4 regions of the Klebsiella sp. NPDC088457 genome follow, and region 4 is predicted to be linked to each of the others. Evidence: predicted binding sites of a transcription regulator. Region 4 holds the regulator's gene; each other region holds the start of a gene.
The links. Region 4 encodes LexA, which represses DNA repair genes until DNA is damaged. Its sites were predicted from a motif close to TNCTGTATGTACATACAGNA; they were not measured.

Region 1: metR (HTH-type transcriptional regulator MetR) is a predicted target of LexA. The motif match lies at 1,912-1,931, and genes of this name have one in related genera.
Region 2: sulA (SOS-induced cell division inhibitor SulA) is a predicted target of LexA. The motif match lies at 1,590-1,609, and genes of this name have one in related genera.
Region 3: sbmC (DNA gyrase inhibitor SbmC) is a predicted target of LexA. The motif match lies at 1,504-1,523, and genes of this name have one in related genera.

Annotation. Positions count from the first base shown of each region.
Region 1 covers NZ_JBJDNH010000046.1:15,689-21,371, reverse strand. Annotated here, with positions in the region: gene metE (5-methyltetrahydropteroyltriglutamate--homocysteine S-methyltransferase) at 1-1,710, opposite strand, end outside; gene metR (HTH-type transcriptional regulator MetR) at 1,963-2,916, shown strand; gene ACI2JR_RS23065 (carboxylate/amino acid/amine transporter) at 2,804-3,703, opposite strand; gene yigL (sugar/pyridoxal phosphate phosphatase YigL) at 3,792-4,592, opposite strand; gene pldB (lysophospholipase L2) at 4,607-5,629, opposite strand.
Region 2 covers NZ_JBJDNH010000008.1:119,622-125,304, forward strand. Annotated here, with positions in the region: gene yccS (YccS family putative transporter) at 1-560, shown strand, start outside; gene ACI2JR_RS07400 (TfoX/Sxy family DNA transformation protein) at 564-1,172, opposite strand; gene sulA (SOS-induced cell division inhibitor SulA) at 1,630-2,139, shown strand; gene ompA (porin OmpA) at 2,492-3,559, shown strand; gene matP (macrodomain Ter protein MatP) at 3,666-4,121, opposite strand; gene ACI2JR_RS07420 (AAA family ATPase) at 4,307-5,683, shown strand, end outside.
Region 3 covers NZ_JBJDNH010000030.1:5,838-11,520, reverse strand. Annotated here, with positions in the region: gene ACI2JR_RS18555 (FUSC family protein) at 1-909, opposite strand, end outside; gene sbmC (DNA gyrase inhibitor SbmC) at 1,008-1,481, opposite strand; gene ACI2JR_RS18545 (extracellular solute-binding protein) at 1,724-2,650, shown strand; gene ACI2JR_RS18540 (molybdate ABC transporter permease subunit) at 2,665-3,438, shown strand; partial or broken gene ACI2JR_RS18535 (capsule assembly Wzi family protein) at 3,428-4,863, opposite strand; gene dacD (serine-type D-Ala-D-Ala carboxypeptidase DacD) at 5,017-5,683, opposite strand, start outside.
Region 4 covers NZ_JBJDNH010000009.1:41,961-47,643, forward strand. Annotated here, with positions in the region: gene ubiA (4-hydroxybenzoate octaprenyltransferase) at 1-71, shown strand, start outside; gene plsB (glycerol-3-phosphate 1-O-acyltransferase PlsB) at 129-2,552, opposite strand; gene ACI2JR_RS07695 (diacylglycerol kinase) at 2,682-3,050, shown strand; gene lexA (transcriptional repressor LexA) at 3,273-3,881, shown strand; gene dinF (MATE family efflux transporter DinF) at 3,953-5,269, shown strand; gene ACI2JR_RS07710 (CsbD family protein) at 5,396-5,605, shown strand.

The DNA of each region.
Region 1 (5,683 bases), on a different contig from region 4:
ACGGCTGACATCTTCACGCGGGAAGGACCAGCACAGAATGGTCACCGGACCGGTCAGCATGCCTTTCACCGGTTTGTCGGTTAGCGACTGGGCGAATTTCGCCCACTCAACGGTGATCGCCTCCGGACGGCTGACGTCACCGATCACCACCGGCGGTTTCACGCAGCGGGAGCCGTAGCTCTGCACCCAGCCGTTCTGCGTGAAGATGAAGCCATCGAGGTGCTCACCGAAGTATTCCACCATGTCATTACGCTCGGCTTCACCGTGAACCAGGACATCCAGACCTAAACGCTCCTGCTCAACAATTGCCTGTCTGATGTGTTCCGCAATACCGGTGCGGTAATTATTGGCATCCAGATTGCCTTTTTTGAACTCCAGACGCAGGCCGCGGATTTCGGTAGTCTGCGGGAAAGAACCGATGGTCGTGGTCGGCCACGCCGGCAGATTAAAGCGGGCGCGCTGTGCCCGGGCGCGTTCGGCATACGGGCTATTACGCTGGCTGTCCCGGGCGGTTATGGCCGCCAGGCGTTTTTCCACCGCGGCGTTATGGACGCGGGTAGAGTGACGGCGCGCCTGAATCGGTGCGCTCCACGCCACCAGTCCAGCGGTATCGCCGCTGTTCAGCGCATCGCGCAGCAGCGCCAGCTCTTCGCATTTTTGCAGGGCGAAGGCGAACCAGCTTTTCACTTCCGCGTCGAGGCGAGTTTCCACGCTCAGATCGATCGGGCTGTGCAGCAGGGAGCAGGAAGAAGCGATCCACAGCTCACGCTTGCCGACGAGGTCTTTAATTTGCGCATATTTCTCGCTCAGATCGGCGCGCCAGACGTTGCGGCCGTTGATCAGGCCCGCAGAGAGCAGCCAGTCGGACGGCAGACGCTGATGCAGAGCAGCTACATCATCTTTACCGTGCACCAGGTCAACGTGCAGGCCCTGAACCGGCAGCGCGGTGATGGTGTCGAGGTTACCGGTGATACCTTCAAAATAAGTGGTCAGCAGCAGCTTAAGCTGGCCCGCGAGCGCGTCATATGCCGGTTTGAACGCCTCCAGCCACGCCTGAGGCAGCTCCAGTACCAGCGCCGGTTCATCAATCTGCACCCACTCGATGCCGCGTTTTGCCAGCTCCGCCAGCACCTGCTGGTAAACCGGCAGAATGTCATGCAGCAGGCTCAGTCTGTCGAACGACTCGCCCTTCACTTTACCCAGCCACAGCCAGGTAACCGGCCCCAGCAGGACGGGTTTGACCTTATGACCCAGCGCCAGCGCTTCGTCCACTTCATCCAGCAGCTGGGTCCAGGTCAGTTTGAACTGCTGGCCTTTTACAAACTCCGGCACCATGTAGTGATAGTTGGTGTTAAACCATTTTGTCATTTCTGCCGCCGCCGCGGGCTCACCGGTCGGTGCGCGGCCGCGGCCGATGCGGAACAGGGTATCGATATCCACAGAGCCGTCTTTGTTCTGATGACGAGCCGGCACATTGCCCAGCAGCAGGCTGGTGGTCAGAACATGGTCGTACCAGGCGAAATCCCCCACCGGCAGCAGGTCAACGCCCGCTTGCTTCTGCTGTTCCCAATGACGGGCGCGCAGTTCGCGGCCCACCGCCAGCAGTTCTTCGCGGGTCGAGTTACCCGCCCAGTAGCTCTCTTGTGCTTTTTTCAGTTCACGACGTAGGCCAACGCGAGGGAAACCGAGGGTGTGGTTAATAATTGTCATTTTTAAGACCTCATAATTTTTAATGTTGTCTCTGCAGGCAAACCCTAAATAGTTCGGCTGGCAGGAAGGCGGATCCGCAGCGCATCCCCAGGATGCTTACTGAAGTAAGTGACTGGGGTAAGCGAGGAAGCCAACGCATCTGCAGAATCGAAATATGATGAGTTTAGACGTCCAGATGTTTACACATCCATAATTGACAGGTACTGTATATTCCTCAAGCGCAAATTATTCATGCCGGAGTGAAGGACTTTCATGATCGAGATTAAACACCTGAAAACGCTACAGGCGTTGCGGAACAGCGGGTCGCTGGCAGGCGCTGCGGCGGCCCTGCATCAAACCCAATCCGCCCTGTCCCACCAGTTCAGCGATCTGGAACAACGCCTTGGCTTCCGTCTGTTTGTGCGCAAAAGTCAGCCACTACGTTTCACGCCGCAGGGTGAAATTCTGCTGCACCTGGCAAACCAGGTGCTGCCGCAAATCAGCCGCGCCCTGCAGGATTGTCATGAACCGCAGCAAACTCGTCTGCGTATCGCCATCGAGTGCCATAGCTGTATTCAATGGCTAACGCCGGCGCTGGAGAATTTTCGCGCCCGCTGGCCGCACGTCGAAGTGGATTTCCAGTCCGGGGTGACTTTTGACCCGCAGCCAGCCCTGCAGCAAAGCGAGCTGGATCTGGTCATGACCTCCGATATCCTGCCGCGAAGCGGGCTGCACTATTCGCCGATGTTTGATTTTGAGGTGCGCCTGGTGCTGGCGCCGGACCATCCGCTGGCGGCCAGAACGCGCATCGCGCCCGACGATCTGGCGACAGAGCTGCTGTTGATTTACCCGGTTCAGCGCGGTCGTCTGGATATCTGGCGTCACTTCCTGCAGCCGGCCGGCATCAGCCCGCAGTTGAAGAGCGTCGACAATACGCTGCTATTGATTCAGATGGTTGCCGCACGGATGGGGATCGCCGCCCTGCCGCACTGGGTGGTGGAAAGTTTTGAGCGCCAGGGTCTGGTCGTGACCAAAACCCTGGGCGAAGGACTCTGGAGCCGGCTGTACGCCGCGGTGCGCGACGGCGAGCAGCGTCAGCCGGTCACCGAGGCGTTTATTCGCTCAGCGCGGAACCACGCTTGCGATCATTTGCCGTTTGTGCGGAGTGCGGAGCGACCCAACGGCGATGGACCCACAGTGAGGCCAGGATCACCAGAGCCCCTATAATAAAGCTCGGCCAGTGGGGCTGCTCCTGCCAGATAGCCAGGTTGACCAGCAGCCCGGCGGGGACATGCACGTTATTCATGATACCCAGCGTGCCGGCATCCACCTGCGTCGCCCCGTAGTTCCACATAAAGTATCCCAGGCCTGATGCCACCACGCCCAGCCACACCAGAATCCCCCACTGTAGCGTCGTGGTCGGCAGCCTCTGCGGGTTACCCAGCATAAACCACGCCGTCGCCGCGACCAGGAAAGCCCCCATATAGAACCACGCAAACGCGTTGTGCTGCGGCATCGGGCGCAGCTCCATCAGGCGCTTATAGCCCACCATGCCGATGGCGAAACTGATATTCGACAGCTGAACCAGCAGCAGGCCCGTCCAGAAATGCTCGCTCACTTTGTCATAGCGAATAATGGCTGCGCCCAGCACCGCCAGCCCGGCGCTCAGCAGATACCCCCAGCGGAGCTGGCGTCCGCGAAGCAGATCGTAAATCAGGGTGATATAGAGCGGCGTAAAAACGGTAAACAGCAGGAATTCAGACACCGTCAGGTAAAGATAGGCGCGGAACGCCAGCAGATACATGATGCCAAGCTGCATCGCCCCGACCAGCATATAGAGCACAATGGTACGCGGCGATTGCCCGCGGGTACGCAGAAACGGCAGGAACACCAGCGCCGCCAGCCCAACGCGCATCAGTACTGAAAAGTAGCTATCGACGCTGCCCGCCAGGTATTCGCCGATCAGACTAAAGGAAAAGGCCCACAGGATAGTGGTAATAATCAGTAGCGCCACAATGAATGTCTCTCAGGAAGAAGAGCACCCATTGTAGCGGAGAGTCAGGTTGACAACTGACTAATTTTCAGTCAGTCGTCAATCTCGATCAGGCGAGATAGAGCTTCCGCAAATAGTGCGGTACCGCATCGTCAGCGTTACTGCCGATCACCTCCAGCTCCGGGTGCAGATCTTTCAGACGCTGGTGCGCGTTGGCCATGATGCAGCCCTTGCCCGCCATTGACAGCATTTCTGCATCGTTCATACCATCGCCAAACGCGATGCAGTCTTTCAGACCGTAGCCGAGCATTTTAGCCACCGCTTCCAGCGCATGCCCCTTCGATACCCCGCCAGCCATCACTTCGAGGCAGGTCAGGGTGGAGAAGCTGACGTTCACGCGATCGCCCCAGCGGGCGTTGATCGCCTGTTCCAGCGGCAGCAGGTGCTGGTGATCATCGCAGGTGAAAAAGACTTTGCTGATCCCTTCGGGATCGAGTTCGCCCACTTCATACAGCTTGTAGTTAAACACCGCTTCTTTGAAAAAGCGCATCTCTTCCGGGCGGTGGCGGTTCATATACCATTCGTCTTCGCGATAGACGTTGGTGACCACCTTCGGGTCGTTACGCATCATTTCGAACAGATCGGCGGCAATATCGCGGTCGAGATTATGGGCAAAGATTTGTTTTCCCTCGCTATCGTGCACGCGCGCGCCGTTGGAGGTGATCATGTAGGATTTGATGCCTAGATTGTCGCGAATCTGTCCGACGTCAATGTAGTGGCGACCGGTGGCAAAGACAAAATGGATGCCGCGGGCGGTCAACAGCTGCAGCGTCTCTTTTGCGTAGGGGGTTAAGTAGTGATCGGGGGAAAGCAGCGTGCCATCTAAGTCAGACGCAACAACCTGGTACATAAAAATTTTAACCTCTAAGCAGGGCGACGAGTGTTTTCGTCGGATTCATTGTGTCGACTGAAAAAATCGACGATGGCATTCAGCGCGACTGAGCGCATGGCGTCCTTTTCAAAAAGGATCTCATGGTATGCCCCTTCGATGACAAGCGGCTTATTACCTTCGCAGGGTCGGCCTGCCGCGGCACGGAGCGCGCAGTAGCGCTCGTGCATACGGTTATCGACCACGCGTTCTTCTTCTGCCTGTAATAACAATGTAGGGGTCGTGTCTTTTTCGACGCCGGCCAGCGCCTCCTCACCCGCGAGGATCCCCTCCCGCACCCAGTGATAGGTTGGCCCGCCAACCCGCAGCTGCGGTTCATCGGCGTAAAATCGCAGGTTACGACGATAGCGTTGCCGGCTATGCGTCAGTACGTTGACCGAAAAGGGCAACGCCCGCCAGCGGCCGGTACCGAGGGCATACTCTTCACGAATGCGCTGATGGCCCTCAGCCCAGTCGAGAATATGACGCACCATCCAGTCGGGGAAACGCATGACGATGCCGAACATGGGCGCGCACAGCGCAATAGCATCGCAATGCTGCTGGTGACGCTGCAAAAATAACGTCGCGATCGCGCCGCCCATCGAATGGGCCAGTATAAACCGTTTCCGCCAGTGGCCGGGCGCCACTTCCTGCTGCCAGAGCGCCGCCAGATCGTCGACATAATCGCTAAAGCGCACCACGTGGCCGCGGTGGCTGTCGGTCAATATGCGCCCGGAACGCCCCTGGCCGCGATGATCGATAATCATCACGTCGAAGCCGCTGTGGAACAGATCGTAAGCCAGCTCGGCGTATTTGACGTAACTTTCAATACGCCCAGGGCAGATCACCACTACCCGGTCGTTATCTTTGGCGCAAAAGCGAACAAAGCGGACCGGGACATCGTCGACGCCCCTGAATTCCGCCTCTTCCCGCTGATGCCAGAAATCGGTGAGAGGCCCCATCGTAAAAGCCGCAAACGCGTTTTCTCGCGTGTCCCAATCCTTTTGCTGCCGAAACATCGGGTTTACACCCCTGTTAACCACTGAAAATCGTTTTTTTAGCGCGCATCACAC
Region 2 (5,683 bases), on a different contig from region 4:
CGGTGAGCTTTATCTGGCCGGACTGGAAGTTCCGCAATTTGCCGCGCGCGCTGGACCAGGCGCTCAATGCCAACTGCCGCTACCTGGATGCTATCCTCGAACAGTATCATCAGGGGCGCGATAACCGCCTGGCCTACCGCGTTGCACGTCGGGATGCACACAGCCGGGATGGTGAACTCGCCTCGGTGGTCTCTAACCTGTCGACGGAACCGCGCGCAGACTCGACCCTGCGCGAAACGGCATTCCGTTTACTGTGCCTGAACCATACGTTTACCAGCTATATTTCGGCGCTGGGCGCGCACCGGGAAAAACTCTCTACCCCGGAGATACTGGCTCTCCTTGATGATGCCGTCTGCTATGTTGATGATGGGCTGCACCACACGCCAGCCGACGAACAGCGGGTGCAGCAGGCACTCAGCAGTTTGCAAACCCGGATCCAACATCTCGAGCCGCGCGCCGACAGTAAAGAACCGCTGGTGCTCCAGCAGGTCGGTCTGCTACTGGCGCTGTTACCGGAAATCTGCCGGCTGCAAAAGCAGGTAGCGGTTCACCCTGAGTAAACATCAATACCTCCGGGGTTGGGCACCAGCCCACTCTTTGAGCTCCTGACGCCGTTGCGTCGGGAGCGCCGCGGCGTGAACGCCGGCGATCGCGCCTTCCAGCGAATAGAGAACATTTAGCGTCAGGGCCTTATTCAACTCACGTAATTTCAACCAGACCTTCTCCGCGCCAAGATGACGTAGGGTCTGTTCATCAGTGACGCCTGCGTTAATCAACAGTAGCTCCATGTGAAAGCTAATATTTGGCAGGTCTTTCAACCTCCCGCCATCACGCTGTCGCCTCTTTTCATTACGCGCGGTTTGCAACGAGCACGCCGACAGGTTGAATAGCATTTTGCTATCGCGCCAAAGCGTTTCGTCAATCTGATAGTATTTCAGCGACACCGGACGGCCATTTTTGCGCATCGTCAAAGGGGGATTCGCATGCTCCCCACAGTAGGCCGCACTCTGTTCGCAAACCCGAAGATAGATTTCGCCTTCCGCCACCATGGCAAAAACCGTATCCTCTATCGCCAGGCTATAACCGCCAAATAATGGACGACAGCTTATTTTACCTAATGAAGATAAACATTCCTGAAATTGATGGAACCGTAAAGATGAAATTTTCTTCATGATTATTCCTTTGTTAATCATGCAAATAGAGGATAATTTATGAACGGATCCGCTAATATAGAAAATAAGTGACTTCTTTTATTGCGGCAAGATGATTTTGCCGTTCATCTCAATTAACTCATCATTTTGCGAGGGGCTTTCAGGAAACTGGCGCCCCGATATGGCAAATATATAAGTGGAAAAATAGACAAGCCGTAGTGAGTGAGATTCAGGTGAATAGATGGGCTATCGGCGGGGCTGGCACCGGCGCTCAATTCGTTCGGGCGGTAAACTCCCCCTCCCGACGACTGGCCAGAAAAAATTTACATCTCTCCTCTCCCAACGCCAGCACGGGTTGGCACGGTTCGGGCACTGCTTCATGTATGAATATTGACCAACAAGATGAGAAATGAGGTTGATCTTTTCCCCTGCTGGATATACTGTATATGCATACAGTAACCCACAGGCGGGACAGACTATGTTGACTTCAGCTTATGCAAATCGTTCATCACTGACTTCTGCTTCAGTACGTCGCCACTCGCATGACGTCGTCGAACAACCAGCCAGCGGGCTGATTAGTGAAATTGTCTACCGTGAAGATCAGCCGATGATGACACAACTCCTCCTGCTGCCTTTATTACAACAGCTTGGCCAGCAGTCTCGCTGGCAGCTCTGGTTAACACCGAAGCAGAAGTTAAGTCGCGAATGGGTCCAGTCTTCCGGCCTGCCACTATCGAAAGTTATGCAGATCAGCCAGCTGTCTCCCTACAACACTCTGGAATCAATGATCCGCGCGCTGCGTACCGGCAATTATAGCGTAGTGATCGGCTGGTTGGCAGATGAGCTGACGGCGGAAGAGCATGAACGCCTGGTTATCGCGGCGGAAGAAGGTCATGCGATGGGGTTCATCATGCGCCCGGTGGGAAATACGAGCCAGCATGGGAGACAACTCAGCGGGCTAAAAATTCACTCTAACTTGTACCATTAAGCTAAATTAGGATTAATCCTGGAATTTTTTTTGCTTCGCCAAAAGCCATTTTTTGACCGGGGTTATTTTTGCCGGAATGCCTGTCTGATGCGGTCTCGCGGCTTTATTTGCTGAATAAAAATCAACCATATTTGTTAAATGTTGTGTATACAACCCTTTTTTTTCATATGCCTGACAGAGTTCACACTTGTAAGTTTCGAACTAAGTTGTAGACTTTACATCGCCAGGGGTGATCGGCTTACGCTGCATGTATCAGCATAGTTAACAACAAGTCACGCCCCGGGTGAAGGATTTAACCGTGAGGTCTTTTGTACCTTCATGGCGAATTTTGGATGATAATGAGGCGCAAAAAATGAAAAAGACAGCTATCGCGATTGCAGTGGCACTGGCTGGCTTCGCTACCGTAGCGCAGGCCGCTCCGAAAGATAACACCTGGTATGCAGGTGGTAAACTGGGCTGGTCCCAGTATCACGATACCGGTTTCTACGGTAACGGCTTCCAGGGCAACAACGGCCCTACCCGTAACGATCAGCTGGGTGCTGGTGCGTTCGGTGGCTATCAGGTTAACCCGTACCTCGGTTTTGAAATGGGTTACGACTGGCTGGGCCGTATGGCTTATAAAGGCAGCGTAGACAACGGTGCTTTCAAAGCTCAGGGCGTTCAGCTGACTGCTAAACTGGGTTACCCGATCACTGACGATCTGGACATCTATACCCGTCTGGGTGGTATGGTCTGGCGTGCAGATGCTAAGGGCAACTACGCTTCTACCGGCGTTTCCCGTAGCGAACACGACACTGGCGTATCCCCGGTATTTGCTGGTGGTGTAGAGTGGGCTGTTACTCGTGACATCGCTACCCGTCTGGAATACCAGTGGGTTAACAACATCGGTGACGCAGGTACCGTTGGTACTCGTCCGGATAACGGCATGCTGAGCCTGGGTGTTTCCTACCGTTTCGGTCAGGAAGAAGCTCCGGTTGTTGCACCGGCTCCGGCTCCGGCTCCGGAAGTGACTACTAAGCACTTCACCCTGAAGTCTGACGTTCTGTTCAACTTCAACAAATCTACCCTGAAACCGGAAGGTCAGCAGGCTCTGGATCAGCTGTACACCCAGCTGAGCAACATGGATCCGAAAGACGGTTCTGCAGTGGTTCTGGGCTACACCGACCGTATCGGTTCTGACGCTTACAACCAGCAGCTGTCTGAGAAACGTGCTCAGTCCGTTGTTGATTACCTGGTTTCTAAAGGTATCCCGGCTGGCAAAATCTCCGCACGTGGTATGGGCGAATCCAACCCGGTTACCGGCAACACCTGTGACAACGTGAAAGCTCGCGCTGCACTGATCGACTGCCTGGCCCCGGATCGTCGCGTAGAGATCGAAGTTAAAGGTTACAAAGACGTAGTAACTCAGCCGCAGGCTTAAGTTTCACTACCGATAAAAAACCCCGCTGATGCGGGGTTTTTTTTAACTAAATTTTGGCGTTAACGCTAACAGCTGAGCCGACGACAATCCTGCGCCCTGCTTCCGGTTACGAATCTTTGCCCAGCAGTAGCTGTAGATCGTGCTTCAGGCTGGACATCTTGTTGGCATACTTCTCTTTATGCTCCGCGTCTTCAATCAGCTGTACGATGGTCTCGGACAGCGTTTTGCCACGCCGCTGCGCAAGCCCGGCCAGACGTTGCCAGACAACAAACTCCAGGTCGATCGACTTTTTACGCGTGTGCTGATGCTCGGCGTTAAAATGTCGCTTCCGACGCGCGCGGATAGTCTGCTTCATCCGGTTCATTAACTCCGGATTCATGTGCTGCTCAATCCAGGTATGCACCAGAACAGGTTCATTTTCGAGCGTCAGTAAGACATCGACCGCGGCTTTCGCAGCGCTGGCTTCAATGTAGCGGGTAATCAGCTCACCTTCCCGGTGCTTCTTTACCAGATATTTCCATTTCCAGCCGCTTTCAAGGTTTTTCAGTTGTTGATATTTCATTGCGATCTCAATGTGACCGTGTAACTCATTTCAGGATATCAGTTTTTTCCCAATGTGCTGAGAATAAATCATCATTCGTGATGCACGTAACCGGGTTATCGTCACCGCAAACACAATCAGCCGTGTGCTCAGACGCGGCATAAGGTATAATCGCGCGTTTTACATCTGACTAAAAAACAGCGACTTTGACCATTACGAAACTTACCCGAAACGACCTCGCTCCTGATACGGAAAGTTATCAGGCGCTGTTTGCACAAGCCGATTTAGCCCAGGCAGAGGCTTCCCTCTCAGGCGAACTGCAGCCCCGTTTATTCTATGGTCTGGAGCAGCTTCTGGTGACTCCGACCATTTCATCATTCATGCTGGTTAAGGCCCCGGAAGAACCCGAATATCTGCAATGGCTGACGACGGAAACACGCACCTTACATGAACCTGCAGCACCGCTGTACGGTGTTCGCTACCAGATCAATGGCGGAAACGTTACCCTCACGCCGGCGAAGACTGCCGACGATAATTTTGCCAGCACCGCGCCGGTTGAATCTGCCGACTGGATCGAAGCCGAACAGCTTTTTGGCTGCGTTCGCCAGTTTAACGGTGAAATATCCCTGCAGCCGGGGCTGGTTCACCGCACCAACGGCGGCGTGCTGATTATCTCCCTGCGCGCGCTACTCGCTCAGCCGCTGCTATGGATGCGCCTGAAAAATATGGTCACCCGCCAGCGTTTTGACTGGCTATCCATCGATGAATCCCGTCCTCTGCCGGTTAGCATTCCCTCCATGCCGCTCAGCCTGAAGGTGATTCTGGTTGGCGAGCGTGACGCCCTGGCCGATTTCCAGGAGATGGAGCCTGAGCTTTCTGCCCAGGCGATTTACAGCGAATACGAAGATAATCTGCAAATCACGGATGGCGAGACGCTGAAACAATGGTGTCAGTGGGTATGGCAAAACGCCCGACAGCTTGAACTGCCGGGACCGGCCGCTGATGCCTGGCCCCTGTTAATTCAGGAAGGCGCACGCTATACCGGCGACCAGGAGACGCTGCCGCTATCTCCGCTGTGGATTGCGCGCCAGCTGCGTGAAGCCGCGGCCTTCTGCGAAGGCGAGCAGATCACGGCAGAAGAGATGCAGACCATGCTGGCCCGCCGCGAGTGGCGTGAGGGTTATCTCGCCGAGCGGATGCAGGATGAAATCCTGCAGGAACAGATATTAATTGAAACCGAAGGCGAGTGCATCGGCCAGATTAATGCCCTGTCGGTGATCGAATTCCCTGGCCACCCGCGCGCATTTGGCGAGCCGTCGCGTATCAGTTGCGTAGTCCACATCGGTGATGGTGAGTTTATCGACGTTGAACGTAAGGCGGAGCTGGGCGGCAACATTCACGCCAAAGGTATGATGATCATGCAGGCGTTTCTGATGTCCGAACTGGAACTCGAGCAACAGCTCCCCTTCACCGCCTCGTTGACCTTCGAGCAATCCTACAGTGAAGTGGACGGCGATAGCGCCTCCATGGCCGAGCTATGCGCCTTAATCAGCGCCCTGGCGAGCGTGCCGATTCATCAGAGC
Region 3 (5,683 bases), on a different contig from region 4:
CTCATTGAGTTTTTCGCTGTTGGCGCGAATCGGCTGCGGATTACCTTCATACAGCGCATGCGCGATGGTCAATAATGTTTGCTGGGTCATCTGCTGGGTTTCACGCAGCGTATGGGCGTTCAGCATCACGAAATGGCCAGAACGCGAAATCCAGTAAGCGTTGATCTGCAGCTCCAGCATGCAGACCAGGTTGCGGCTGACGGTCTGAATCGCTTCGAAGATGGCCTTCTGGATGTGGGTTTCTTTGCTGGCCGGCGTAATCAACCCGCGCATCTTCACCACGTCGTTGAGCACCTGTTGCAGATGTTTTTCCAGCCGCGGCCTTTCCACCAGGTTCGGGGAAAACCCGGCCTGGTAGAGGCGATTGAAGGCGGTAACGTAACTGGCCATCTGGATCCGCCAGTGCAGGAACGCCCGCTGCGGCCAGATACCGGTGAACAGCATGGCCAGCAGCGAGCCGAAGATAACGTCTCCGCTTCGCCAGAGCGCGGTGTGCATATCGCCCGGCGGCGCTCCGACCACCACCGCCAGGGTAATGCCGATAAGCAGCGCCTGATACGGTTTTTTGCCCAACGCCAGCCAGCCGCAGAGGAACATGGCCACCGCGCACCACAGCACCATGATGGGTAAGGAGATAAGCTCAAGTTTTAGCGCCACCAGCCCGAGCGCCGAGCCAAGAATGGTCCCGCCGATACGCTCAAAGGCGCGCGGCACCACGTTGCCCCAGAACGAAATCGGCCCCATCACCACCACCAGGGTAATCAGGGGCCAGGTCCCTTCCGGGACATTCAGCAGATGTACCAACAAAAATGTGAGGACAAAAGCCAAAGCGATCCGAATACCGTGTACCACCCGATAGTGGCGATACAGGCGAATTTCAAAAGGCTTTAGTGATTTATCAGCGCGCACGGCCCTCTCCAGCAAGAAGCAAAGGCCAATTGTAACTGCTTTTTCAGCACAAGCAGCACGCTAATCTAAAAAACCTTGCCTGTAGCAGGGACGCCCGTTTATTTCCCGCCACGTTCGACCGCGACATACATCTCAATGTCCCAGTAGCCGTCCTGATTGCCATCGTTCAGATAGACTTCAAAGCAGGGTTGTGCCGCAATCTGATACTCCTTGCTTTGCATCAGGCTGTTGAAGAACTGCAGCCACGGCGTGGAGAAATCATGATCCACCACCCGCGCGCGGGCGAAAGCATACTCACCGCCGGCAATCTCGGTCAGAATCACCCCTTCGCTATTCGGCGGGATCACATAATCATCGGCGACCGTCACCGCCGTATCGCAGCGCAGTTTCTCAGGCGGAACCTGATCGGGATTATCGTAATAGACGGCAACCCATTCCTGCGCCGGCACCTGACTGTTGCTGACCCAGGCCATCAGCTGTTCAAAGCCCTGTTTAACGGTCTGCTCCCAGGGCCCTACCAGATGAAAACCGGCAATTTTCTTGTTGCCGACGGACTTCACGCTGTAGTTCATGTTGCCTCCGCGATTGATTGAATACTGTATATATATACATGCAATGTAGCAGGCAGCCAGAAAACAGTATGTGCGCTGATTCACAGAGTCGCCATCGCCGGAGGCTGAAAAATGACGTCGCCCGCTTTCCACGCGGCGTTTACTTCAACCGCACCTCAACGCGCCCTTCGCTTTCATTGTCTTCGCCCGGCCGTTTATCGATACTCGCTATATAAATAACGACATAACGATAAAGAGGACCTATGCAAGGAAAAATCAAGTACACGCTCATGGCGCTGCTGGTGTGGCAGCTGACCCCGGCGGCCATGGCGCAGGATATTCGCGTCACCTATGCCGGTTCGATGGGGAAGGTCATGGATCAGGGGCTAGGCCCGGCGTTTGCCAAAGCGCAAAACGGCGATTATCAGGGACAAGGCCAGGGCGCCTACGGCATGGCGCGCCTGCTGGCCAGCCATAAGCTGACCGCCGACGTTTTTGTCTCAATAACCCCGGGTCCGATGCAGATTCTGAAAGACGCCGGTTTGATTGACGACGCGATACCGGTCGCCAGCACCAGCATGGTGGTCGCGTACAGCCCGAAAGGAAAATACGCCGCGCAATTTGCCGCGGCGAATAAAAATCAGGATGCCTCGTGGCTGAATCTACTGTCGCAGAAAGACGTCCGCTTTGGCCGCACCGACCCGTACGTCGATCCGAAAGGCCAGAATATCGTCTTTACCCTGCTGCTGGCCGAGAAGTATTACCGCCAGCCGGGCATCAGTGAAAAAATCCTCGGCGAACTGCAAAACCCGGCGCAGACCCACCAGGAAGGCGGCCTGCTGAGCCGCCTGGAAAGCGGCCAGGTCGATGCCGCGGCGGGCTATGAAAGTGAAGTGATCTCCGCGCACCTGCCGTACGTCGCGCTGCCCGATGAAATTAACCTCAGCAACCCGGCAATGGCGAAACAGTGGTACGACACCGTCAGTTTCACCATTAAGGACAGCGCCGGTAAAGACCAGACGCTGCATACTCAGCCGCTGGTTTTCTACGCCGCGGTGCTGAAAAACGCCCCGAACGGCGTGGAACAAGGGCAAAAATTTGTCCAGTTCATGCAAAGCGCCCAGGGGCAGCAGCTGTTTAAACAATACGGCTATGCCGCGGCGAAAGGAGATAATTTATACGCCAGGTAAAACGCGCCGGGCGCATTGCCGGCTGGCTCTCGCTGCCGGCATTGCTGCTGCTCAGCGTCCCCTTTCTCACCTTAATCAGCGTTACGCCGTGGCATCATCTGCGCCTTGCCTGGCGCGACGACGATGCGATCCTCGTGTCGATGGGGCTGGGGTGCCTGGCGCTGGCGACGATCGTGGCGATAGGCCTGCCGACCGCCTGGTGGCTGTCGCAGGCCCGCGGTCGTCCGCGTCTGCTGGCGGAATTGCTGTTGATGATCCCGCTGCTGACCCCGCCGCTGGCGATGGGTATTTTACTGGTCAGCGCCTATGGCCCCTACGGACTGGCCGGCCAGTGGCTGACGCGGATGGGCGTCACGCTGGTCAACAATCCCGCCGCCTTTGTCCTCGCTCAGGTCTACGGCGCGCTACCCTACTTTATCGTGGTCGCCCGCTCGGCGTTCGCCACGGTGCCGAAAGCGATCCTTGAAGCCGGGCAAACGCTGGGCGCCTCGGGCTGGAACCGTTTTCGTTTTCTCGCCCTGCCGCTGGCGCTGCCGGGGCTGGCCTCCGCGGTGGCTCTGGCCTGGGTACGCGCCGTCGGCGAGTTCGGCATTGTGATGATCTTTGCCTACTTCCCCCAGGGGATCCCGGTCAAACTCTATACCAATCTGCAAAACGACGGCGTTGACGCGGTCTATACCCTGCTGTGGATGCTGCTGATCGTCACCCTGCCTCTGCCGCTGGCCTGCTTTGCGTTGGGAAGAGGCGCGACGTGGCGGCGAAAAACGCCGCCGCCGGCTACAAACTAAACGGTAGTTCAATCCCCATACTGGCGCCCAGGTCGTCGCTGTCGCTGTGGCCGGCGTCGGTATACCACACCGAGGTGCTGAGGCGCACCTTTGGCGTCACGTCGCCGCTCCAGCCCAGCTGCACGCCCTTCAGCGTATCGGCGTGCGGGAACGCTTTATTAATCCGCTGATTTTCCGGGTTCACCTCGGCGTAGACCAGACGCGCGCTCCAGCGCTGGTTCTCCTCGGTCACCAGCTCAACCTTGCCGGCATACAGCCTTCCGTCGCCGCCCAGCGCATCGCCTAGCGGGTAGCCCTGTTGGTAATAGCCGTCTTTATAGATAAAGTGGTTGTAGACGTAGTTGGTGCGCCCCATATTCGAACGGGTATCGTGAGCCTGAGGTACCAGTTAATGGCGTTGCTATTCCACTGGTGGTGCCCTTCCACGCCGCCGAGATAGAGATGGGCGGACGGCAGATACCCGGCTTCATCCTCGCCGATCATCTGCCCGTAGACGCTCACCGGCCAGCCCGTGGTCGGCGCCAGCTTCAGTTTAAAATCAAAGCCCGCCAGCTGATTGCCGGGATCGTCCGCCGAATCGCCGGTGTTATCGCGCCCGGAGAGCCCCTCCCAGAAGCTACCAAACGAGGAGGGCCGTCCCTCGCCCCCCCACTGCATAATGCGCGAAGCCCCCAGTTCCAGGGAGGAAAACGGCGAGAGCGTCAGGCGGCCGCCGAAGATTTTGGTGTGCGGTACCGCGGCGTACTGACTCATCTGGCTGGCGGAAATCTGGTACTGCCAGGGGCCGATCCAGCTTAGCCAGGCGCTCTCCGGCGCCTGCTGTTCGGCGCGTTGCAGCAGAAAACCGGTCAGCGGCCGCGCGGCGTCGGAGCGGATCAGGCTCCCCTCATAGCCGGGCCCCCACCACTGCGGAATTTGCCCAAACGCCAGCCACTGGTTCCACAGCTTCACCGCCCCGTAAGCGCCGTTGGCATTCACCGCGGACCCATTGTCGATGCGTTTGTCCCCTTCGACATTGCCCTGCAGATGCAGATCCCACCCTTCGCCGCTGGTATTCAGCGCGAGGGAGAGCGCGCGATCCGCGGGCTGAGATTGGGCAAAACCCTGCGGCGTCCCCGGCCTGTCCGTCGAGCTGTAGCCGCTGATACGGACAGCGGTTTTTAGTGACCTGAGTCGCCGCTCGACCCGGATTAACACTCCCCGCTCGGCTGAAGTGGTCGGATGCGCATTCGCCAGCGCGCGGGTAATCTCCTCTTCGCTCAGGGGCCAGGTCGATAAACTCAAGGCGAGGGTTCCACGATCGGATAACCATGCTAAATCATTGCGCAATTCGTTATCGCCCGGAACCAGACCAGAGGCAAAACCTGGGGTACTCAATACAGCAAAAAATCCCAGAGAAAGCGCGCGACGCGCAAAATATTTCATCTTCCCAGCTCCATTTTCGGCGCGCGGGCGCCGGCGTATTTCCTGAAGGGTGAGCAGGTAAGGTAATGGACTGAAACTAAACGAAGCGCCAACCAGCGCCATAACAATGTCGCGCCAGAAAAGATGCCGCCCGATCAAAGAGCGGCAGGAGGGTTACAGCTTTTGCTGGAAATAATCGCGCATTCGCGAGAATAGTCCGCCCTTGCCGACGCTTTCCAGCGTCACCAGCGGCCAGTGGGCAACCACTTTGTCGCCATCATAGAGCGAGATTTCTCCGACCCGCTGATTGGCGGCAATCGGCGCTTCGAGCTCTTTTTTATCCAGCACGTATTTGGCCTTGATACGCGACACTTCCGACTTCGGCAACGCTAACCAGAAATCCTGGTCGGTACCCAGCTGGATTTGTTGTTTATCGCCGTACCAGATGTGTTCGCTCCCGACCATTTTACCTTTTTGCAGCACCTGGACGGTATCGAAGTTTTGCTGCCCCCAGTGCAGCAGCTTCGCCGCCTGCTGTTCGCGACCTTTCGGGCTCTCGGCCCCCATCACCACGGCAATCAACCGCCGCTGACCGTCCACCGCGGACGCTATCAGGTTAAAGCCGGCGCCGGAGGTGTGCCCGGTCTTCAGGCCGTCGACGTTCATGGTTTTATCCCACAGCAGTCCGTTGCGGTTCTGCTGGGTGATGCCGTTCCACGTCAGGCTTTTTTCGCTGTACATATGGTACACCTCCGGCTCGCCGTGAATGATGGCTCTGGAGAGCACCGCCAGGTCGTAGGCGGAGCTGTGCTGGCCTGGCGCATCCAGACCATGCACGGTC
Region 4 (5,683 bases):
AAGCGTTTTTAAACAATAACTACGTCGGGCTGGTGCTGTTTCTCGGTCTGGCGATGAGCTATCTGCAGTAGCCGCTCTCTGCCTTCTCCCCCCGGCTAGCGGGGGGAGAGGAGAGCAAGCCTCAGGCGTTACGCTTCATCCTGGGTGGCGCTTTCAATCGTCAAACGAACGTCAGAGGTAATCAACGCTGCCAGCATCTGATAAACCTTCAGCGTCTCTTCCGGCTCAGCATCGCCGGTATCGCTGATATAGCCCTCGTCGCGCAGCGTCAGCACTAACGTACTGAATACCGCCTTATCGAAGAACTCCGGCGCGTTGATGCCGTGCAGCACCGACAGACGCTGGGCCACGGTGCGGCTCTCTTTCTCCAGCGAGCTGCGGTTAATCGACGGGTTCGCGCTCAGCAGCCAGAAGGTAATGGCGTAACGCTGGAGCGTTTCACGCGCGCCGGCGGCCAGCAGCTGCAGGGAGCGGGAGTGAGACGGATTGATGCTTACCTCATCATCGCTCAGAATAATCAGCCCCTGGCGCTGCATTTCAGCCAGCAGCGCATCGATAACGCCCGCCAGCTCTTCTTTCTCCCAACGCAGGAACAGCTCGGCCTTCAGCAGCGGATAGAACATCTCAACGTGACGCAGCACTTCCGCGCGGGTGATACGACGATGCTGGGTCACTATCGCCGCCAGCAGCGACGGCATCATCAGCATATGGGCGATGTTGTTGCGATAGTAGGTCATCAGCACCGCCTGCTCGCGCGGCAGAATGATGATGTCGCCGATGGTGTCTTTCTCGACCTCGAACTTATTCATCTTCAGCGCGTGATCGATCAGTTCACCGGCGGACGCCGCTGGCGTGGTGGCATCTGGCGAGTACGGGACGTTACGCAGCAGATCGAGGTAGCACTCCAGCTGCTGCGTCAGCTGCTCGCGGGTCAGCGAACGTTGGCGAGAAGCCAGCAGGGCGGTACAGCACAGGTTCATGGCATTCGCCGCGCCGGCGTTGTTGATGCGCACCATCAGATCGGCGGCAATGCTGTTCACCGACGGCGTCAGCCACGACGGGCGCACGGCTTCGATAGGGTCGATAGACTCGCGCCAGTCCGGAACGTGCTGATTGAGCCAGGTCATCAGCGGCAGCGGTTCGCCGAAGTTAACATAGCCCTGGCCGAGATTACGCAGCTTGCTCAGCCCACGCAGCATCTGCGGCAGGCTCTCTTTTTCTTTGGTCGCGCCGCGCAGCTCTTTCGCATAGGTGCCGACTTCCATCACGTGCTCGTAGCCGATATAGATGGGCACCAGGGTAATCGGCCGGGTACCGCCGCGCAGCATCGCCTGGATGGTCATCGACAGCGTGCCGGTTTTCGGATCCAGCAGACGGCCGGTACGCGAGCGCCCGCCTTCAACGAAGTACTCTACGGAGTAACCCCGGCTGAACAATTCACCGAGATATTCGCGGAACACCGTCGAGTAGAGCTTATTGCCCTTAAAGGTACGGCGAATAAAGAACGCGCCGCCGCGGCGGAAAATCGGCCCTGCCGGCCAGAAGTTCAGGTTGATACCGGCGGCGATATGCGGCGGCACCAGACCCTGGTGATACAGCACATACGAGAGCAGAAGGTAGTCCATGTGGCTACGGTGGCACGGGACATAGACAATTTCGTGCCCTTCATGCGCCAGCTGACGCACGCGCTCGGCGTTATGGACGTTAATCCCCTGATACAGGCGGTTCCAGGTAAAGCCGAGCACGCGGTCGGTCAGGCGAATCATCTCGTAGGAGAAGTTAGCGGCGATCTCTTCCATCAGCGCGATGGCGTTCTGCTGCGCCTTCTCATGGGAAATTTTCTTGCTGCGCGCCTCATCTTCCACCGCCCGGGCGATGGCTTTCGACGCCAGCAGCTTATTGAACAGATCCTGACGCGCCGGCAGACGCGGGCCTACGGCGGCCAGGCGCTGACGTGCGAAGTGCATACGTGCGACGCGGGCCAGCTTCTGGGCGATAATTTTATCGGTACCGTGCTCGGTGGCCATTCTGCGCAGCGAGACCGGCGGCGAGAAGCGGACAAAGCTGTCGCGGCCCAGCCACAGGACGGCGAAGAATTTCTGAATACCGTTCAGCATACGCAGCGGTGGATTCACCTCGCCCTTTTCCCGTCCTGGCGCACGACCAAACATCACCGACACCGGCACCATTTGCACGTCCAGATTGGGATGGTTGCGGTGCAGATCCAGGTAGTCGTGGAACAGCTTGATGGACTCTTCTTTCGGCGTGTAGTAGGTGAATACGCGCGGGCCGCCGTGGATAAATACGTAGCGTGGTAGCAGGGCGCCGTCGATCTCCAGCGGTTCAAGCGGATCGGGTAAATCGTGCTCCAGGCACTGGGCGCGCAGGGTCAGCAGGTCCGCCTTCGAGTTATAGGGCAGGACGTACATGATAGGACGCGAGGTATCCAGCCCTAGTTCCTGAGCAGGTTCTGCGGGAATAGACTTGCTTTTTACCAGCACCCGCAATGGTAAATTCAGTAATTTATAGTAAATTCGTTGCCAGCCGGACATAAACGATGTGAAGCCTCTGGTTAATCATGCAAATGCGCGGCAAGAATAACAGAAAGCGCGCAGAATTTCCGTTGCCACGCGGCAAACGCGTACACTCATTGACGTCATTTACATAAAAAGGTTCTTTTGATGGCCAATAATACCACCGGGTTAACCCGAATCATTAAAGCGGCAGGTTATTCCTGGAAAGGGTTCCGTGCGGCATGGATGAATGAGGCCGCATTTCGTCAGGAAGGCGTCGCTGCCATTATTGCCGTGGCGATCGCCTGCTGGTTGGACGTTGATGCCATCACGCGGGTACTGCTGATCGGCTCGGTCCTGTTAGTGATGATAGTCGAAATTCTTAATAGCGCGATTGAGGCGGTGGTGGATCGAATTGGCCCGGAGCACCACGAGCTGTCCGGACGCGCAAAAGATATGGGGTCCGCGGCGGTCTTGCTGGCGATCGGGATCGCGCTAATAACCTGGGCGCTCTTACTGTGGGCTCGCTATCACTAAAATTGCGGCCCGCGCGGCTTTGCTGTCGGCTCGTTGGTTCAGGGGCGAGCGCGATCCCCGGCGGCGCGGTGCGCACGCGTCGGCGGCAGAACGCCGGCCAGGATAGGTTCCCAGGGGCGCAGAATGGAAAGAATCTGCTGATTTTTGTGTGAAATTTGATTCCAAAATCACCGTTAGCTGTATATACTCACAGCATAACTGTATATACACCCAGGGGGCGGGATGAAAGCGTTAACGACCAGGCAGCAAGAGGTGTTCGATCTCATTCGGGATCACATCAGCCAGACGGGCATGCCGCCAACGCGTGCGGAAATTGCTCAGCGCTTGGGGTTCCGTTCTCCCAACGCGGCGGAAGAACACCTGAAAGCGCTGGCGCGTAAAGGCGCGATCGAGATTATCTCCGGCGCTTCCCGCGGTATTCGTCTGCTGACGGAAGAAGAACCCGGTCTGCCGCTAATTGGCCGCGTCGCTGCCGGTGAGCCGCTGCTGGCCCAGCAGCATATCGAAGGTCACTTCCAGGTTGACCCGGCGATGTTCAAGCCGAACGCCGATTTTCTGCTGCGGGTTAGCGGCATGTCGATGAAAGACATCGGAATTCTCGATGGCGACCTGCTGGCGGTACATAAAACGCAGGACGTGCGTAACGGGCAGGTTGTCGTGGCGCGCATTGACGAAGAAGTTACCGTTAAACGGCTGAAAAAGCAGGGTAACATCGTCGAACTGCTGCCAGAAAATAGCGAATTTTCACCTATCGTGGTGAATCTGCGCGAACAAAACTTCACTATTGAAGGGCTGGCCGTTGGCGTAATTCGCAACGGCGAGTGGCTGTAACGCCTTCCCCACGCAGCATCATCTGATGCATGATGCTGCGCCGTCTTTCCTCCTCGGTCAGGCTCTTTCTCATGTTCTTTCACGCCGCTGACAAGGCCCTGTGGCGCCTGGCGCTACCGATGATTTTCTCCAATATCACCGTCCCGCTGCTGGGGCTGGTTGATACCGCCGTGATTGGCCACCTCGATAGCCCGGTTTACCTCGGCGGCGTGGCGGTCGGTGCGACGGCGACCAGTTTTCTCTTCATGCTGCTGCTGTTCCTGCGGATGAGCACCACCGGGCTGACGGCCCAGGCCTTTGGCGCAAAAGATCCCCTCCGCCTGGCGCGGGCGCTGGTACAGCCGCTTGGGCTGGCATTAGCGGCCGGTCTGCTGATTGTCCTGTTCCGGACTCCGCTAATCGATCTGGCGCTGCATATTGTCGGCGGCAATGACGCGGTACTGGAACAGGCGCGGCGCTTCCTTGACATCCGTTGGCTGAGCGCCCCGGCCTCGCTGGCAAACCTGGTGCTGCTCGGCTGGCTGCTGGGAGTACAGTACGCTCGTGCGCCGGTAATCCTGCTGGTCGTTGGCAACCTGCTGAATATCGTCCTCGACCTGTGGCTGGTGATGGGCCTGCATATGAATGTGCAAGGGGCCGCGCTGGCGACGGTGACGGCCGAATATGCCACCTTTCTCATCGGGCTGCTGATGGCAAGGCGTGTGCTGGCGCTGCGCGGGGTCTCATTTGCCATGTTGAAAAGCGCCTGGCGCGGAGATTTGCGCCGCCTGCTGGCGCTGAACCGCGATATCATGCTGCGCTCCCTGCTGCTGCAACTCTGCTTTGGCGCGGTGACCGTCTTCGGCACCCGACTGGGCGGCGAGATTGTCGCCGTCAACGCTCTCCTGATGACCTTGCTGACCTTCACCGCCTACGCGCTGGACGGTTTTGCCTATGCGGTGGAAGCCCACTCCGGGCAGGCGTACGGCGCACGCGACGGCAGCCGGCTGCTTGAGGTCTGGCGCGCGGCCTGCCGCCAGTCGGGAATGGTGGCGCTGCTCTTTGCCCTGATTTATGCCGTCGCGGGGCAACAGATTATCGCACTGCTAACCTCGTTGCCTTCGCTTCAGCAGCTGGCCGATCGCTACCTGTTCTGGCAGATGATTTTACCGGTCATTGGCGTCTGGTGTTATTTGCTCGATGGCATGTTTATCGGCGCAACGCGCGGGGCCGAGATGCGTAACAGCATGGCGGTGGCGGCGGTGGGCTTTGCCGTAACCCTGCTGACGCTGCCGGTTCTCGGTAACCACGGTTTGTGGCTGGCGCTGGCGGTTTTCCTGGCGCTACGCGGTCTGTCGCTGGCGATCATCTGGCGTCGGCACTGGCAGCGCGGAACCTGGTTTTCGTAACGATTTTCCCCAGGTAACTGGTTAAAGATTCCGAATAATAAATTTAATCCAGAATTCTCATCTATAGTTAACAGTACGTCCGGCACACAGCGGGCTGTAAACCCACCGAACGATGAGGATGGCACTATGAACAAAGACGAAATCGGCGGTAACTGGAAACAGTTGAAAGGTAAAGCAAAAGAACAATGGGGCAAGCTGACCGATGATGACATGACGGTCATTGAAGGTAAGCGTGGCCAGCTGGTGGGGAAAATCCAGGAGCGTTACGGATACGCCAGAGATCAGGCTGAGAAAGAAGTGTCTGACTGGGAAAGCAAAAACGACCACCGCTGGTAGCGAAGAGTTTTAGCGTATTACCCCTTTGTTGTTGCCTGCCAGAGCGGTACAGGGATGTGCCGACGACCCTTTGATTCC